Cohaesibacter sp. ES.047: one gene and its partners. The protein of the gene in region 2 interacts with the protein of the main gene of each other region in a pairwise test. Links are inferred from orthologs where the notes say so. Each region holds a gene or a part of one and is shown on either strand. Other genes may lie near its edges. The genes, in order: dnaQ, CPH65_RS10450 and dnaE.

The links.
Region 1: the proteins of CPH65_RS10450 (region 2) and dnaQ interact in binary tests that used the Escherichia coli proteins (3 or more experiments, as listed by UniProt). The link is inferred for Cohaesibacter sp. ES.047 from one-to-one orthologs.
Region 3: the proteins of CPH65_RS10450 (region 2) and dnaE interact in binary tests that used the Escherichia coli proteins (3 or more experiments, as listed by UniProt). The link is inferred for Cohaesibacter sp. ES.047 from one-to-one orthologs.

What each region holds. Positions count from the first base shown.
Region 1 is NZ_LT907844.1:770,274-773,149, reverse strand. What follows is about bases 79-2,801. They hold dnaQ (DNA polymerase III subunit epsilon), read left to right. Parts: upstream 79-923; coding sequence 924-1,679; downstream 1,680-2,801. Other genes in these bases: CPH65_RS03415 (FxsA family protein), read right to left, coding at 2,524-2,801; secB (protein-export chaperone SecB), read right to left, coding at 1,839-2,339; coaE (dephospho-CoA kinase), read left to right, coding at 236-838; CPH65_RS03435 (shikimate dehydrogenase), read left to right, coding at 79-239. Also shown: more of CPH65_RS03435, read left to right, coding at 1-78; more of CPH65_RS03415, read right to left, coding at 2,802-2,876. UniProt on the Escherichia coli protein: DNA polymerase III is a complex, multichain enzyme responsible for most of the replicative synthesis in bacteria. The epsilon subunit contain the editing function and is a proofreading 3'-5' exonuclease.
Region 2 is NZ_LT907844.1:2,289,818-2,292,930, forward strand. What follows is about bases 55-3,014. They hold CPH65_RS10450 (DNA polymerase III subunit gamma/tau), read left to right. Parts: upstream 55-524; coding sequence 525-2,504; downstream 2,505-3,014. Other genes in these bases: CPH65_RS10440 (HIT family protein), read right to left, coding at 55-160; CPH65_RS10455 (YbaB/EbfC family nucleoid-associated protein), read left to right, coding at 2,622-2,945; CPH65_RS10460 (LysE family translocator), read left to right, coding at 2,977-3,014. Outside these bases: more of CPH65_RS10440, read right to left, coding at 1-54; more of CPH65_RS10460, read left to right, coding at 3,015-3,113. UniProt on the Escherichia coli protein: Part of the beta sliding clamp loading complex, which hydrolyzes ATP to load the beta clamp onto primed DNA to form the DNA replication pre-initiation complex.
Region 3 is NZ_LT907844.1:4,372,734-4,376,906, reverse strand. The notes cover bases 1-4,020. They hold dnaE (DNA polymerase III subunit alpha), read left to right. Parts: upstream 1-343; coding sequence 344-3,820; downstream 3,821-4,020. Other genes in these bases: CPH65_RS20030 (LysR substrate-binding domain-containing protein), read right to left, coding at 3,831-4,020. Outside these bases: more of CPH65_RS20030, read right to left, coding at 4,021-4,094; CPH65_RS20025 (epimerase), read left to right, coding at 4,157-4,173. UniProt on the Escherichia coli protein: DNA polymerase III is a complex, multichain enzyme responsible for most of the replicative synthesis in bacteria. This DNA polymerase also exhibits 3' to 5' exonuclease activity. The alpha chain is the DNA polymerase catalytic subunit.

The DNA of each region.
Region 1 (2,876 bases), 1.5 Mb from region 2 along the record:
CCCTTGAGCTTGATTTGGCCGCTTTGCCCCGAACGGCTCTTGTCACCGACATTGTCTATACGCCCCTCATCACCGGCTTGTTGGAGACGGCGCGGGACCGCGGCAATCCGATTGTCGATGGCCTTGGCATGTTGCTTCATCAGGCTGTCCCCGGTTTTGAGCGTTGGTTCGGCACTCGGCCGGAGGTCACGGATGACGTGCGCACATTGGTGCTGGGTCAAGATCAGGCATCATCATGATCAGACTAGGATTGACGGGTTCGATCGGTATGGGGAAATCAACAGTGGGTGCCATGTTCGAGGCCCACGGCTGTCCGCTTCATGATGCCGATGCAGCGGTTCACGCGCTTTACCGATCCGCAGCTGTGCCGCTCATTGAAGCTGAATTTCCCGGCACCACCGGCCCTGACGGCGTGGATCGGGCCAAACTCTCCAAGCATGTGATCGGCAAGCCCGAGGCTATGAAGCGGCTGGAAGCCATCATCCACCCGCTGGTGCGCGATCGCGAACTGGCCTTTTATCAACGCGCAGAGGATGCCGGGGCGGACATGGTGCTCATCGACATCCCGCTGTTGTTCGAAACGGGGGCTGAGGATCGATTTGATGCAGTTGTTGTTGTCTCTGCACCTGAAGACGTACAACGCGCCCGTGTGCTTGCCAGAGAAGGCATGACAGAAGAGAAATTTGAGGCCATCAAGGCCAAACAGATCCCCGATGCGGACAAACGGCAAAAAGCGGATTATGTGGTCGACACCGGTCTTCCACTGGAAGAAACCCGGGCGCAGGTGGATGAGATCCTCGATCAGATCAAAAGCCGCTTTGCACAAACGCGCGAATAACCCATACTTTGCAGCAACGACATGGATAGCAAGAATGCGCTGATCCTTGACGAGCGATGCGTGAGAGAAAAGGCAGACCAAGTAAATGGCTTTACGGGAAATCGTGTTTGATACGGAAACCACCGGGCTCGATCCCTTCACCGGGGATCGCGTGGTCGAGATCGGTTGTGTCGAACTGATCAACCATCTTCCAACGCCCAACAATTACCACGTCTATATCAACCCTGAGCGCGATATGCCCGAAGAGGCCTTCAAGGTTCATGGTCTCTCAGAGGAGTTTCTGTCCGACAAGCCCAAATTTGCCGAGATCGCTCAGGATTTTCATGATTTCATCAAGGACACGCCAATCATCGCGCACAACGCGAGCTTTGACGTCAAATTTCTCAATTGGGAACTGGAAAAAGCAGGTTTTGCGAAAATCGACAATGACCTTGTGATTGATACGCTGGCGATGGCCCGCCAGAGATTTCCTGCAGGCCCCAACAGTCTTGATGCCCTGTGCAGTCGCTTCAGTATCGACAGCACCAAGCGAACGCTCCACGGCGCTCTGCTCGATAGTGAGATACTCGCTGACGTTTATCTCGAACTGATTGGCGGTCGCCAGACCAACCTCATGCTTTCGGCCGAGGATCAGGATCTGTCGTCTTCGGGCGAACAGGAGGAATGGTCGAAACGCTATCGCGAGCCTGCCAAACAAAGACCGGCCCCCCTGCCGCTACGCCTGTCAGCAGAGGAGATTGAGCGTCATCAGACGTTTCTGAAAGAAATCAAGGGTGACAGCCTCTGGGCGCGTTATCTGCCTCAGACGGAGCCTGAGGCCACTGGTGAAGACCCATCTTGAACCGGTTTGGGCTATACCAAAGCCATAGGCGCCCTGAATGCAAGGGTGACTGAGTGGATTCACGTGAAACTGGCAACAAAATCGTCCAACCAAGTGAGCAAACAAAAAAAGCCGGTTGATCCCAGATCAACCGGCTTTTGTAATTCTATGTTGAACCGCTTACTGCGTCGGCTGTTTGGCCTGTTCCTGAGCGGCCAATTCCATCATACGCTGACGATAAAGTGCAGAGAAATCAATGGGATCGACGTTCAGTGGAGGGAAACCACCCCGTGCGGTCGCATCAGAGATGATCTGACGGGCGAACGGGAACAGCATGCGTGGGCACTCGATCATGACGAACGGATGCAGCTGTTCCTGCGGAACGTTGGAGATCGAGAAAACGCCGGCATAGAGCAATTCGACGTTGAACATGGTTGTTTCCCCGTCCTTGGCCGTGGCGTTGAGCGTCAGCTCTGCCTCGAATTCGGTCTCGGAAAGCGGGGTCGCATTGACATTGATCTGAACGTTGATTTCCGGAGAATTTTCGCGCGGACGCAGGGAGTCAGGAGCGTTCGGGTTCTCGAAAGATAGATCCTTGGTGTATTGCGCCAGAATGCGCAGGCCGGGCATTTGAAGATCCTGGCCTTCAGCGCTAGCGCCATTTTCTTGTGCGTCGCTCATTAAACTCTTCCCTGATAGCTTGAGTTAAGACAGGTGTGGATTTTTTTAAAACCCCTATTCCCTATGCGCCTAGCATGCTGACGGGATCGAAACAAGGTGAACCCCCCGCAAGGGTCGGCATTTCGCCGATTTTGTTCAGGTTTATGCGACGATTCCGTGGCAGTGTGGGAAAAGGGCCAAAGGCTTACGACTTCTCCCAAGGGGACTTGTCGTCTTTTGGCGCCCCGTTGTCATGGGGGGCATCAGAGGTTAGGGCATCGTGTCTTTGCACTTCGTCGAATTCATCGTCATCAAGATCGATGATCGATGGGTCAGACGGACCGGTGCGCCGACCGGATTGCGAGGCTCCGGGGTTGGCACGATAGGTATGGCTTTCATAATAGGTACCTCCGGTCTGGCCACGCGTGTGCGCGGAAAAACCGGCCTGTCCCTGCATACCGGTCACAATCAGGCGATTCTTGATGCTGTGGAAAATCAGATCCCGAATGGAGGGAACCAGCAAAAGAAAACCGAAGGTGTCGGTCACAAAGCCCGGGG
Region 2 (3,113 bases):
CACGGGCCAGATCAATCAGTTCCACAAGACTGCTTCGCTGGGGCACCATCAGCAGCCAGACGAAATTGGCATCGTTCATCAGCCGCACGCTACACAGCTCAAGCTCGGCCAGTGGCAGACTGTCGCCTTCGAGTTGGGGATCAAGTGTGAATTGGGCCATTGTGTCTCTCCAAGGTTCTGCGGCTTTTTCATCACGATTGCGCTCTGCCTCTTGCATTCGCTTGCAACAAATGACATATGAACCAGTGGAAGGTTGGCAATGGACGTTCCCCTCGCCAATCGGGTCAGGTCCGGAAGGAAGCAGCCCTAACGAGTTACAGAGCGGGTCATCTGTTCAGCCTTCCACTTTCTCCACAAAATCTGTTCGATCCGGTATCCTGCAAGACGGGCGCTTGATGCACCCTTTCCGCCCGGTGCCTTGCTGTCAACAGGCAGCATCTCACTGCGACAAGAAAGGTGACGTGTCGTTGTCTCCTCTGCTATGGATGGAGCTTACGGTCACAATGGTGAACAAGGACTTCTCGATGGACGGTCAGGATCTTCAATCCCACGCAGGATATCGTGTGCTGGCGCGCAAATATCGCCCGGCAGGCTTTGAAGACATGGTCGGCCAGACGCCGATGATTCGCACCCTGACCAATGCATTCGCCACTGGCAGGATTGCTCAGGCCTACATGTTGACCGGTGTGCGCGGCGTCGGCAAGACCACAACAGCTCGCATCCTCGCCCGCGCTCTCAATTATGAAATTCCCGGTGAGATCGACGAACCGACCATTAATATGGATCGCATCGGCACCCATTGTCAGGCCATCATGGAAGGCCGCCATGTCGACATCATGGAGATGGACGCGGCGTCCCACACATCGATCAACGACATTCGCGAGATCATCGAGGCGGCCCGCTACAAACCGGTGAGCGCCCGCTACAAGGTCTATATCATCGATGAGGTGCACATGCTCTCGACTGCCGCTTTCAATGGTCTGCTGAAGACCCTTGAAGAGCCGCCCGAGCATGTGAAGTTCATTTTCGCAACGACCGAAATCCGCAAGGTCCCCGTCACGGTCCTGTCGCGCTGTCAGCGCTTTGACTTGCGCCGCATTGATGCCGCTGACATGGCAGGCTACATGCGCAAGATCTGTGACAAGGAACAGGTCGATATCGAGGACGATGCGCTGCAGATGATCGCCCGCGCAGGCGAGGGATCGGTGCGCGATTCTCTGTCCCTTCTTGATCAGGCGATTTCCCACGGCGCGGGCAAGATTACCACCGAGACAACCCGCCAGATGCTGGGGCTCGCTGACCGGGCGCGGATCATTGATCTGTTTGAGGCCGTGATGAAAGGCGATATAGCCACCGCACTTGAGGAGTTGAAAGCGCAATATGACATCGGGGCCGATCCAGCGGTCGTGCTCTCGGATCTGGCCGATTTCGTTCATCTCGTCACCCGCCTGAAGCTCACGCCCGACGCCCAGTCGGATGCAGCGGCAACCGAAGCTGAAAAGAGCCGGGGCCGCGATTTTTCCGGTCAGCTGTCTGTTCGGGTGCTATCGCGTGCCTGGCAGATGATCCTCAAGGGGCTGTCGGAGGTGCAGACATCGCCGCGACCTCTGGCGTCGGCAGAAATGGTGCTGGTCCGCCTTGCCTATGTCGCGGACCTTCCCACCCCGGACGAGGCCCTGCGCCATCTGACCAATCGCGATTATCGCCCGCCGATGCCAACGGGCGCGGGCGCCGGTCCATCAGTGCCGCCTGACGCCACCACACCGCCTCCCGATGCCCAAAGCTCTGCGGTGGCAGACCCCCATGAGACGCCTTCAAGCAACAATGGCCCGACGGCCATGCGGGCAACAAGCGGGCGCTCCACACCGGTCTCGACGCCCGATCAGGCTCCCGCTGCGACCTTGGGACAGGCTGAGCCTGTCAAAACTGAAAAGGCAGACCTTCGGCTGGTCGCCAGCAACAGCGAAGCCGACGTCGCCAAACGAAAGCCGACCGGGGATGACGCGCAACCACGCGAATCCTCGCTCAGACCAGTCATCACCCGCTTTGAACAGATCGTCGCAATCGCCAAGAAGAATCGCGATATTGCGCTGCAATTGATACTGGAATCCGCCGTACGCCCGATCAGTATGGAGCAGGGCCGACTTGTCATCGCCTATGACGGCTTTGACAGCGAAGCCTTTCAGTCGAAGCTCTCTCGCAAGCTTGGTGACTGGACCGGCGAACGCTGGATCGTCGAACTTGCAGGTGAGGGCGGCGGCGCGACGATTTCCGAACGCAAGGAAGAACGGGAACGACAGGCCCGCGAAGAGGCCGATCAGCATCCGCTCGTCGAAGCTGTGCGCGACATGTTCCCCGGCTCCAAGATTGTTGATGTTCGCTTCCATCGCGATTTCGAGGAAGAATTCCTCGAAGTGGCCGCGGAAGAGCTCAACGAACAGGAAGACGATCTCCCCATCCTGCTTGCAGATGATGATGACTTCGGGATCGATGAGGATTTGTAGCTTGAACCGGAGCAATCCGGTCTCATATACAGTCCAGTCACAATCAATAGAGTAGCACAGACTGTCCGCTTCGGCTCACACTGGCCGGAAAAGACAGGATCAACAAGGGAAGCGATCATCATGGACATGATGAAGATGATGAAGAAGGCCAAGGAAATGCAGGCCAAAATGGCCGAGATGCAGGAACAGGTGGCCGAAATGGAAGCGACCGGCGTGGCCGGTGGAGACACGGTCAAGATCACCCTGTCTGGCAAGGGTGTGATGAAGACGCTCTCCATTGATCCGTCTTTGATCAATCCCGACGATGCTGAAATCCTTGAGGATCTCATTATCGCCGCGCACAACGACGCCAAGTCCAAGGTCGAAGCTGCGATGCAGGAAAAGATGCAGGATATGGCTGGCGAACTCGGCCTGCCAGCAGGCATGAACCTGCCGTTCTAGGCATCCCGCCCGATGCAAGCGAGTTGATCCGATGACCCTGTCCTCCCTGTTGCTTTATGCCGGGACGCTGTTTCTGGTTGCCAGTGTCCCCGGCCCGAGCATCACTGCACTGGTGGCCCGCGTTCTGAGCCGCGGCTCGCGCGACGTGCTGCCTTTCGTCGTTGCCAT
Region 3 (4,173 bases), 2.1 Mb from region 2 along the record:
CAGCATTCTGTCGAAAAATGTCTTGAATAAAGAACAAAACAAATACATAATGGGTTTAAATAGAGAACGAACCTTAGGGGATTTCAATGCTTATTCGTGATGTACTCGCTCTTGGCTCGCTGGTTACCTTCATGTCCATGTTGACGGTGTGGACGCAAATTCTCGTTTAGTGGATGGACTGTTGATATCTTGGCTTGCTTTTGCGTGAGGATCAGCGGGGGCTGGGTATAAACACGAAAAGCATGCTGGCTGGCTATGCGACTCGCAGGTCATTTTCTATTCTCTTGTCTTTCATGCTGCCTTCGCAGCGCGTAACCGATCATGATCAAGAGGCTGGAGTGTTATGTCTGAGATGCCGACGACGGAAGGGGCGGTAACTGGGGTCTCAAGCGATCTCAAATTCCTGCACCTTCATGTTCACTCTGCCTACTCTCTTCTGGAAGGGGCCTTGCCGGTTGGCAAGCTGATCAAGACGGCCAAGGCGGCTGAGATGCCTGCCGTGGCCATTACGGACACACGAAACCTTTTCGGGGCGCTGGAGTTTTCGCAAAAAGCGGCGGGCGAGGGCCTGCAGCCGATTCTGGGGTGTCAGGTCGAGGTCGACTTTCACGACGGAGATTTCGGCGGTGTCGGCCATACCCACTTTCCAACCCTCGTGCTGATCGGAGCGACCGACACCGGATGGTCTAATCTGGTGCGTCTCGTATCCCGGTCCTTCCTTCAGCCGCACGATGACCAGGACCCCCATGTTCTCGTCGAGGACCTCGCGGAGTTCGCCGAGGGTGTCATCTGCCTGACTGGCGGTGGCAATGGTCCGGTTGATCGGCTTTTGTTCAATCATCATACCGATTCTGCGCGCCACCGGCTCAAGGCTCTTCACGATATTTACGAGGATCGCCTTTATGTTGAGATCATGCGCCACGGTATGGCTCATGAGGCAATTGTGGAGCCGCAGATTCTTGATCTCGCCTATGCGTTGGCCATTCCGCTGGTTGCGACCAACGATGTCTACTTCGCCGAGCGGGACGATTTCGAAGCCCATGATGCGCTGATTGCGATTGCCGCGGGTAAAGTCCTCATTCAGGATGATCGACGCCAACTCACCGCAGAGCATTATTTCAAGTCTCAGGATGAAATGGCAGCGCTCTTCTCCGATCTGCCAGAGGCGCTGGAAAACACCATCGAGATTGCGCGTCGCTGCAGCACGCGTGCCCGGACCATCAATCCCATTTTGCCCCGTTTTGCCGGTGCTGACGCCGACCCGGAAGAAGCGGAGCGTCACGAGGCGGCTGAGTTGAGACGGCAGGCTAAGGAAGGCCTACAGCAGCGACTTGATGTTTATGGTTTGGCGCCGGGCAAGGAAGAAAAAGACTATTGGGATCGCCTCGAATTCGAACTTGATATCATTCAATCCATGAAGTTTCCGGGCTATTTCCTTATCGTCTCTGACTTTATCAAATGGGCAAAGGATCAAGATATTCCGGTGGGGCCGGGGCGTGGTTCGGGTGCAGGCTCAGTCGTGGCCTGGTCGCTGACCATTACTGACCTTGATCCCTTGCGCTTTGCGCTGCTTTTCGAACGCTTTCTCAACCCAGAACGCGTCTCGATGCCTGACTTTGACATCGACTTCTGTCAGGACCGGCGCGAGGAAGTGATCCACTATGTTCAAGGCAAGTATGGTCGGGACAATGTGGGGCAGATCATTACTTATGGAACGCTGCAGGCGCGCGCCGTTTTGCGCGACGTTGGTCGTGTCCTTCAGATGCCGTTCGGGCAGGTCGACAAGCTGTGCAAGATGGTCCCCATGAAAGGGGCCGTATCGGTTTCGCTCCCTGAAGCACTTCAGCAGGAGCCGCGCCTCAAGGAAGCCCGACAGCAAGAAGAGATCGTTGATCGCCTGATCAACATTTCGCTCAAACTCGAGGGACTATATCGGCATGCGTCGACCCATGCGGCGGGGATCGTAATCGGCGACCGCTCGCTCGACAAGCTGGTCCCCATGTACCGGGACCCGCGTTCCGACATGCCGGTGACGCAATATAACATGAAGTGGGTGGAACAGGCCGGGCTGGTCAAGTTCGACTTTTTGGGCCTCAAGACACTGACGGTTCTACAAACCGCCGTTCGGTTCGTGGCACAGCGCGGGATCGAGATCAATCTGGCGGAAATCCCCATTGACGATCCTGCGTCCTATGAAATTCTTGCCAAGGGTGAAACCGTCGGCGTGTTCCAGCTGGAAAGTATGGGCATGCGCAAGGCCCTGCTCGACATGCAGCCTGACCAGTTCGAGGACATCATTGCTATTGTGGCGCTCTACCGGCCCGGCCCGATGGCCAACATTCCGGTCTATTGCGCGCGCAAGAGGGGCGAGGAAAAGCCCGACTATCTGCATGAGCTGCTTGAGCCCGTGCTCAAGGAGACCTACGGCATCATCATCTATCAGGAACAAGTGATGCAGATCGCCCAGATCCTGTCGGGCTATTCTCTTGGCCAAGCTGATATGCTGCGCCGCGCGATGGGTAAGAAAATCCGCGAGGAGATGGAAAAGCAGCGGGTCTTTTTCTGTGATGGTGCCGAGGAGCGCGGGGTGCCGCGTGAACAGGCCTCCGAGATCTATGACCTTGTTGCCAAGTTTGCCGACTATGGCTTCAACAAGTCACACGCCGCCGCCTATGCGCTCGTCGCCTATCAGACGGCTTATATGAAGGCGAATTATCCGGTCGAGTTCCTCGCCGGGATCATGACGCTGGATATGAACAACACCGACAAACTGGCCGAATATCGCCGGGATGCCATTCGTCTTGGCATCGAGGTACGGCCGCCATCGATCAACGAGTCCGGTGTTGAATTTGTCGTGAAGGATGGTGCAATCATCTATTCCATGGCGGCGATCAAGGGCGTTGGCCACCCCGCGGCCGAGCACATCATGGACGTGCGGGGCGACAAGCCGTTCAAGGATCTGGCCGATTTTGCCAAACGCATCAGCCCGCGTGTTCTGAACAAGCGGACCATCGAAAACCTTGCTGCGGCCGGGACATTCGATGTGCTGAGCCCCAACAGGGCTCAAGTGGTTGCGGCTGTTGATGTCATCATGGGGGAAGCGGCGAGCCACGCCCGGGATTCGTCTTCGGGGCAGGGAGGCTTGTTTGGTGAGGAAGAGGCCGCGCCGTTGCCCATGCCCAATGCGCGTCCGTGGACCAATGAGGAAAAGCTTCAGAAAGAATATAGCGTCATTGGCTTTTATCTGTCAGCTCATCCGCTTGATGACTACACCCCTCAGCTTGAGAAAATGCGCGTCCAGTTCTGGCAACCTTTTGAGGCTGCCGTAAAGCAGGGAGCGAGCGCGGGGCGTTTGGCCGGCACCATTACCGGTCGTCAGGAGCGCAAGACCAAGACTGGGAACCGCATGGGGATCATCAATATTTCTGACCCCACCGGGGCCTATGAGGCGGTGCTGTTCTCTGAAGCCCTGCATCGGTTCCGCGATATGCTTGAGCCGGGCAAGACGGTCATTCTGGAGGTCGGTGCAGATCTCAGGCCTGAGGGCGTTTCGGTGCGCATCAACAATGTGCGACCTCTTGATGGCGGCAGCATCCAGAAGAGCATGCGGGTGTTTGTGCGCGACCCCAAACCCCTTACATCGCTCAAGGCACAGCTTGATGACAGAGGGGATGGAGACGTATCTGTCATCGTGATGCTGGACGACGGCGACTGCGAAGTCGAAATGCGGATCAACGGGAAATATTATGTTTCGCCGGAAGTGGGCCGTGCGATGAAAGCCATTCCCGGTGTTGTCGATGTCGAAGTGGGTGCCGGCTAAGCGGGTGGGGTTAGCGATAGGTCTTGAACCCCTCGACCAACCGGTCAAAAAGCGCTCGAACCTTGGGGACATGACGCAAGTCTTCATGGGTGACGACCCATGTATCAAGACGGGGAAGCTCGAGGTCGGGGAGCAGTATCTGAAGGCGCGGATCGGTTTTGATCGTCGGGATCTGGGCGATTGCGATCCCCAGCCCTGCGCGGGCAGCGGCGAGCATGGCCGGATGACTGTCGCATCGCATGACCCAATTGCTGGCCTCCATGGTCCCGTCCATAGATTTCACAAAAGCGATGTCGGGTACGCTGCGGTCCGGTCCGATAAGAGCGTGGATGGCAGGTGCGCGGAATGGTGCG